Regions from separate parts of the Vibrio sp. 1069 genome, predicted to be linked through region 3. Evidence: riboswitches for the same ligand, from Rfam matches in the RefSeq annotation. Region 3 holds a riboswitch; each other region holds the start of a gene.
The links. A riboswitch is a leader RNA that binds a small molecule or an ion and turns the genes downstream of it on or off. The one in region 3 is predicted to bind thiamine pyrophosphate.
Positions count from the first base shown of each region.

Region 1: it holds a riboswitch for thiamine pyrophosphate, as region 3 does, so the genes downstream of both, thiD (bifunctional hydroxymethylpyrimidine kinase/phosphomethylpyrimidine kinase) here and thiB (thiamine ABC transporter substrate binding subunit) in region 3, are expected to answer to the same signal.
Region 2: it holds a riboswitch for thiamine pyrophosphate, as region 3 does, so the genes downstream of both, thiC (phosphomethylpyrimidine synthase ThiC) here and thiB (thiamine ABC transporter substrate binding subunit) in region 3, are expected to answer to the same signal.

Region 1 is NZ_JAWOWP010000028.1:3,877-6,143, forward strand. It holds gene R7040_RS22965 (TldD/PmbA family protein) at 1-569, opposite strand, end outside; TPP riboswitch at 881-988, shown strand; gene thiD (bifunctional hydroxymethylpyrimidine kinase/phosphomethylpyrimidine kinase) at 1,086-1,943, shown strand; gene R7040_RS22975 (ABC transporter ATP-binding protein) at 1,933-2,267, shown strand, end outside.
Region 2 is NZ_JAWOWP010000027.1:1,751-4,017, reverse strand. It holds gene thiC (phosphomethylpyrimidine synthase ThiC) at 1-1,350, opposite strand, end outside; TPP riboswitch at 1,514-1,612, opposite strand; gene crcB (fluoride efflux transporter CrcB) at 1,673-2,056, opposite strand; gene R7040_RS22785 (multicopper oxidase family protein) at 2,180-2,267, opposite strand, start outside.
Region 3 is NZ_JAWOWP010000004.1:264,094-266,360, reverse strand. It holds gene thiP (thiamine/thiamine pyrophosphate ABC transporter permease ThiP) at 1-13, opposite strand, end outside; gene thiB (thiamine ABC transporter substrate binding subunit) at 55-1,047, opposite strand; TPP riboswitch at 1,120-1,256, opposite strand; gene R7040_RS09260 (flavin prenyltransferase UbiX) at 1,294-1,932, opposite strand; gene mpl (UDP-N-acetylmuramate:L-alanyl-gamma-D-glutamyl-meso-diaminopimelate ligase) at 1,938-2,267, opposite strand, start outside.

The DNA of each region.
Region 1 (2,267 bases), on a different contig from region 3:
CCTTCCATACCAGAAGACTGCTCATTACCTTTTTGCGCGACAGTGTTACCAGCAACACGAATGTAGTGGCGAGTATCGTCAACGTGTAGACCTTCTGAGTTGAAGATAGACACTTGTTGCTCGCGCTGAAGAACGCTGCCAATAAACTGGCTGATATGCTCACTCTCAGCACGTGCGGCTTGGTCAACTTTCAATAGAAACGCGATTTTTGAATCTAGGTTAGCATCCTTACTTAGCGACATGCGGCAACCATGTTGGATTGGGTAGCGGTTCAAATTCAAAGAACCCGCTGACGCGATTTGCTCACGCTTGTCTTTTGCAGCAAGCAGCGAGGTTACGCGCTTTAGTTCGGCTTCATCTGTGCTGTTGGTGTAACCGTAAAGCACCTTATGACCGAAAAAAAGACGAATACCGATACCAAAATCGATACCCGAGTTAACCTTATCCACTTCACCAGATGAGATCTGGACAGTGTTGGTTTGGTGATGTTCAACGAATAGTTCAGCGAAATCAGCCCCCAAAAAGAGTGCATGATCGATCACTGACTTCGCTGTTACAGAATTAAGCATGAAGTCTCCTTGCTCGATGATCGTCTTAGCCTTCCTAATTAACTGTGAAAAAGTTCAACAAAGTTAAATTGGCAACACGTTAAATTTTAACAGTTTTTTAACCTTGTTTTGTGCTAATCCTTGCTTAACGAGACCACGATTATTTATTAAATATTTCAGGTTCTGCTCATTCACCAGAGCGTTGCACTAGTAAATTCCACACAGCAAACCATTTAGGTGCTTACTTTATCACTCACCTCGCATAATTGAATACTCATTATAATTACGCTCAAAAAACGTATCCCTTCCGCAATGGTCCTGCTATCATCCGAACGAAATAGTCGGGGGGCCACACGACAAGTGTTGGCTGAGATCGAAATTCGAGACCCGTTGAACCTGATTCAGTTAGCACTGACGTAGGGAACTATGCACACTTTGCCTTTCGTCGCCCCTCTTAGGTAAGCGATAGCGATCGAAAAATCGATCTATCTGCAACGGTCAAAGTCAGTTCCTATACGTCTTGTAGTAGGAGCGACCATGACGCAGCAATCACAACCTCATTCACATCACACGCCAGCCTTGCCTACCCCTATCGTATTGACCATCGCGGGCTCAGACAGTGGTGGCGGTGCAGGTATTCAAGCCGACATCAAAGCGATGTCCGCAACCGGCAGTTTTGCTTGCTCGGTAATCACGGCGATTACTTCGCAAAATACCCAAGGCGTTTCTGCGATTTTCCCCATTCCTCTCGACCATGTAGAGAGCCAACTTGATGCAGTATTTACCGACCTCAACATCGTTGCAGTCAAAGTGGGCATGCTGGCCGATTCCAACATCATCAAAGTCGTTGCAGACAAAATTAAGCAATACCAGCCAAAACACCTCGTGATTGACCCTGTAATGGTGGCCACTAGCGGTGATCTATTACTGGAACAGTCGGCAATCAGCACTTTAAAAGAAGAATTGATTCCGCTCGCAGACATCATTACCCCTAACCTACCCGAAGGCGCAGCATTGACGGGTAAGCCAATGCCTCAATCAGAATCTGAAATGAACGATATGATTACCGACCTTCGTGCGCTTGGCGCCAAAGCTATTCTGCTCAAAGGCGGTCACCTTGAAGAAAATGAAAACAGCAACGATCTGCTTATCATGCAAGACAGTGCCGAGTTAATCAGCGCTAAACGCTTTCCAACCAAAAACACTCATGGCACAGGCTGCACGCTGTCTTCTGCTATCGCGTCTTATCTTGGCCAAGGCAACAACCTACACAAAGCGGTGCACCTGGGTAAGCAGTACATCAGCCAAGCTATCGCACACGCTGATGAATTGGATGTAGGTAAAGGCCATGGCCCTGTGAACCACTTTTTTGCGGGTCATACTTATGTTCGCTAACGCGATTGGCATTCAGCTTTCCGATGCTAGTCTGCGATACAAAGATAGCCAAACACCGACTTTAGCAGGAATGAACATGACCATTCCCGTCGGTAAATGGACGGTATTACTCGGACGAAGTGGCTGCGGGAAAACCACAATATTGCGTTACTTAGCTGGCCTGCTGGATGACCAAGTTGACTGGCATGGCGAACTCATCACAACGGATGGCGCTGCACTGCATGACCGTATCGCTTACATGGCTCAGCAGGATTTATTGCTACCGTGGTTGAATGTGTTAGACAACGTCTGCCTCAGTTCTCGATTTTCTCAAGAGCAAGCACC
Region 2 (2,267 bases), on a different contig from region 3:
GCAGTGCTCTAACTGTTCTTCCATGTTCTCTTTGATCATGTGCATTGGAACATGACCAGGACCTTCGATAATCACCTGTACGTCGTATTCCCACGCTATCTTGGTTAACTCACCAAGGGTACGAAGCTCTGCAAATTGCGCTTCGTCGTTAGCATCGGCCACCGAGCCAGGACGCAGACCATCACCGAGAGAAAGTGCCACATCATACTTAGCACAGATTTCACAGATCTCTAGGAAGTGGGTATATAAGAAGCTTTCTTGGTGATGCGCTAAACACCATTTCGCGATGATAGAACCACCACGAGAGACGATGCCAGTAACGCGTTTTGCAGTCATTGGCACATAACGAAGTAGTAAACCGGCATGGATAGTAAAGTAGTCAACGCCCTGCTCTGCTTGCTCAATCAGGGTATCGCGCATCACTTCCCAGTTAAGGTTTTCCGCAACACCATTCACTTTCTCAAGCGCTTGATACATTGGTACGGTACCGATCGGAACCGGACTGTTACGTAGAATCCACTCGCGAGTTTCGTGGATGTTACGTCCAGTAGAGAGATCCATAACGGTATCGCCACCCCAGCGCGTTGCCCATACTAACTTCTCTACTTCTTCCTCAATCGAAGAAGTGACCGATGAGTTACCGATGTTGGCGTTCACTTTGACCAAAAAGTTACGTCCAATGATCATTGGTTCGGATTCTGGGTGGTTAATATTGGAAGGGATAATAGCGCGACCTTCGGCGACTTCTTTACGCACGAATTCGGCGGTAATATCTTTTGGTAGGTTCGCTCCGAAGCTTTGACCCGGATGCTGTTGATTCAGCACTTCATCGCGATACTTGGCACGCCCCATGTTTTCACGCAGCGCGATGTATTCCATTTCTGGGGTAATAATACCTTTGCGAGCATAGTGCAATTGGGTCACACAATGGCCATCTTTGGCACGTCGAATACGTGGTAGATTACCGTAACGAAGATCGTCTAGTGTTTCGTCTTCTAAGCGTTCTTTGGTGTACACCGAGCTTACTTCATCAAGTAGCTCAGTATCGGCACGCTCTTCAATCCACCCTTCTCTCAGCTTAGGTAAGCCGCTATAGAGGTCTATGGTGTGCTCTGGATCTGTGTATACACCCGAGGTATCGTAAACGCGTACTGGCTCATTAGGTTCGAAAATAGGCGCTTCTTTTGTGCCTCCAATAAGGCTATCAGCGAGTGATATTTCACGCATGGGTACACGAATATCTGGACGTGAGCCTTCTACGTAGACTTTGCTTGAATTGGGGTACGGTTGTACCGAGAGTGTATCAATGAACTGTTTTGCTTCCAGTCTCGCTTGTTTGCGACTCGACATAGCATTTTTCCTTGCTTTGTTATACTAGATAAAAAGTAATTGGATAAAAATGCTTGGCGGATAGATGCGACAAGAGGAGTCAAATTAAGGCTAGTTAAAGCTTACGATATTTGCCTGTAACAACATTCGACTTTTGATAGATCAACCAGAAAGAACTCCGGTGTGAATATCTTCTCTTGTTCCCTTCGCAGATTCTAATCTGATCAGGTTCAACGGATCCCGAATTAACGGTCTCAGCCTTATGGCACTCCGACAAGTGATGTCAGTATATAAAAACGGCTTGGTGAAACCAAGCCGACCTGTTCAATTTTTAACTACTTTGCTAGCTGCGCATCAATAATTGAAAGCCTATCCACGCCGCTGAAATACTTAACACGACATTCAACAATACGTTCAACCCCATCTTAAAGAAAGCGCCCTGCTGCATAAGCAAAACATTATCCATCGAGAAGGTGGAAAACGTCGTTAGTGCGCCTAAAAAACCCAAGCCAATCACTTGTCGCCAAGGTTCCGTTGCCAAAAGTTCATTATCGAAAGCTGCTATCAATAAGCCCATCATAAATGAGCCAACAACGTTAACGGTTAACGTACCATATGGAAAACCACGCCCCAATAAAATGACACAAAGTTCAGAAATTAAGTAACGAGAACATGCACCAAATGCACCACCCAATGCAATAAAACCCAAAACGGATAGTTGTCCCATAATTCCCCCAGAAAAGTTAATGGAGACATTGTAATCAAATTTACGGCAATAGTGATTATACAATCTTAGAATTCAGCAAATTATAGCGCTTAAAACTTATCAAGATTTAAAAAGTTACAGGAGTCACTTTACTTCAATATAACCCATCAACCCCGTCTTCATGTGTTCGATCACATGACAATGGTACATCCAACGTCCAGGGTTATCTGCA
Region 3 (2,267 bases):
GAACAGAATTCAAAGGTAAAACCTATCTCATTCAGATGAGGATGGAAACGTCAGCTAAAACGTCAATGCGCTTTGCCATTCGCGAATCCAAGACTTACGCATTTTTGCCACTTCATCAGCACTAAAGCTCAACGACTTGCTTGGAACACTCAAAGTTTCAAAACCTTTAGGTAACTCAACGTCAGTGACTGGGTACATCCAGTTACCCGTTGGCATCGCCGATTGGAACTCATCACTTAAAATGAAACTCATAAATTGATCAGCAAGTTCTGAATTTTTTGCCCCTTTCACTTTGGCGGCTACTTCAACTTGCATGTAGTGGCCTTCAGCAAAATTCGCCGTAGCAAACTTCGAATCGTTTTCCGCAATTAAGTGGTACGCAGGTGAAGTGGTGTAAGAAAGCACTAAATCGGACTCACCATTGAGGAACATAGAATACGCCTCAGACCAACCTTTCGTGACCGTTACGGTTTTGCTCGCTAGCTTCTGCCACGCTTGCGTCACATCGTCGCCATAAATAGATTTCATCCATAGCATTAAGCCTTGGCCCGGCGTTGAAGTCCGCGGATCTTGGTAAATCACTTTCAGATCGTCGCGCGTTTCCACCAGCTCTTTCATGCTTTTCGGCGGATTAGCGAGTTTCTCTTTGTTGTACACAAACGCGAAGTAGCCGTAATCGTACGGTACAAACGTCGTGTCGCTCCAACCGTTTGGTAACACTGTGTTAGCCGTATCCACATTGTGCTCGGCAAGCAGATCGGTTTTCTTCGCTTCTGCCATCAGATTGTTATCCAAACCTAATACGATGTCCGCTTTGCTATTACCGCCTTCAAGACGAAGACGATTCAGAATCGACACACCATCGTCCAACGCTACGAAGTTAACGTCACAGCCACATTTTGCTTCAAAAGCTTGCTCGATTTTAGGACCCGGCCCCCAATCTGCGGCAAAAGAGTCGTAGGTATAGATGGTTAATGTGTTTTCAGCGGCAAACGCTGAAGTAGAGGTGATTGCAGCTAGGGCAATCAGATTTAGAGTGGGTTTCACTGCTCGCTCTCCATGAGTATTTCAGAGAAATAAGTTGAGCGGCACAGGGTTTGAGGCGGCTATTAAGGACTTCCAATATCCAGACTCAATTCCTACGCCAGCATTATCTGGTTCAGGTAATACGGGTCCCTAGTTAAACACTTAGGTCTCAGCGCCCCAATGCATTGATTGACTCAATGCTAAATGGGTTTGCTCCCCGATGAGTTGGATGGATTGTAAAGGTATTTGAGTGGTTACACAATCAGCTCACGAGCGCTGGTCATAACCCCAACGAGGCACCAAACCTTGCTCAATACCTAAGTGGTCAAGAATTCTCGCCACCATAAAATCCACTAAGTCTTCAATACTCTTTGGCTGATGATAGAAGCCTGGAGCTGCTGGCATGATGGTGGCGCCCATTTGCGACAGTTTGTGCATGTTCTCCAGATGCAGCGTTGAAAATGGTGTTTCGCGAACCACGAGCAACAGCTGCCCGCGCTCTTTCATTACCACATCAGCGGCCCGCTCGATCAAGTTATCTGACATACCATGCGCAATCGCTGCAACGCTTCCCGCAGAACATGGGCAAACCACCATTTGCTTTGGTGCAGCAGAACCAGACGCAACCGGTGAGAACCAGTCATCTTTACCGCAAACGGTGATGTTATCGGGATTGCAGTTCAGGTGCTCTACCAATGCTTGCTGCGCCGCTTCTGGGCCACTTGGTAGCTTAAGATTATGCTCGGTTGCCATCACGACACGAGCCGCCGAAGAAATCAGAACGTAGACATGATAATCCGCCGCAACCAAGCATTCTAAAAGACGAAGGCCGTAGGGAGCACCAGAAGCACCCGTTAATGCCAACGTGATGGCTTTTTTATGAGAGGGTTGTGTTTTGTTTTGCATATCAATCAGGCTTTTTGTTTTAACTGCTCAAGAAGTTTTCCGTGAATACCACCAAAGCCACCGTTGCTCATGACTAGAATTTGGTCACCTGGTCGCGCACGTTCGACGATCTTGGCTACAAAGTTATCTATATCCGCATCGACAAACGCTGGCTGTGTGCATTGGTCGGCAATGTCTTGCACAGACCACTCGATATTATCTGGCTGGAACAAGAAGACTTCATCTGCACTGTGTAGTGACTCTGCAAGTGTGTTTTTGTGTACACCACGCTTCATGGTGGCAGAACGCGGCTCTAACACAGCAAGGATGCGTTTTTCACCTACCTTGTTACGCAA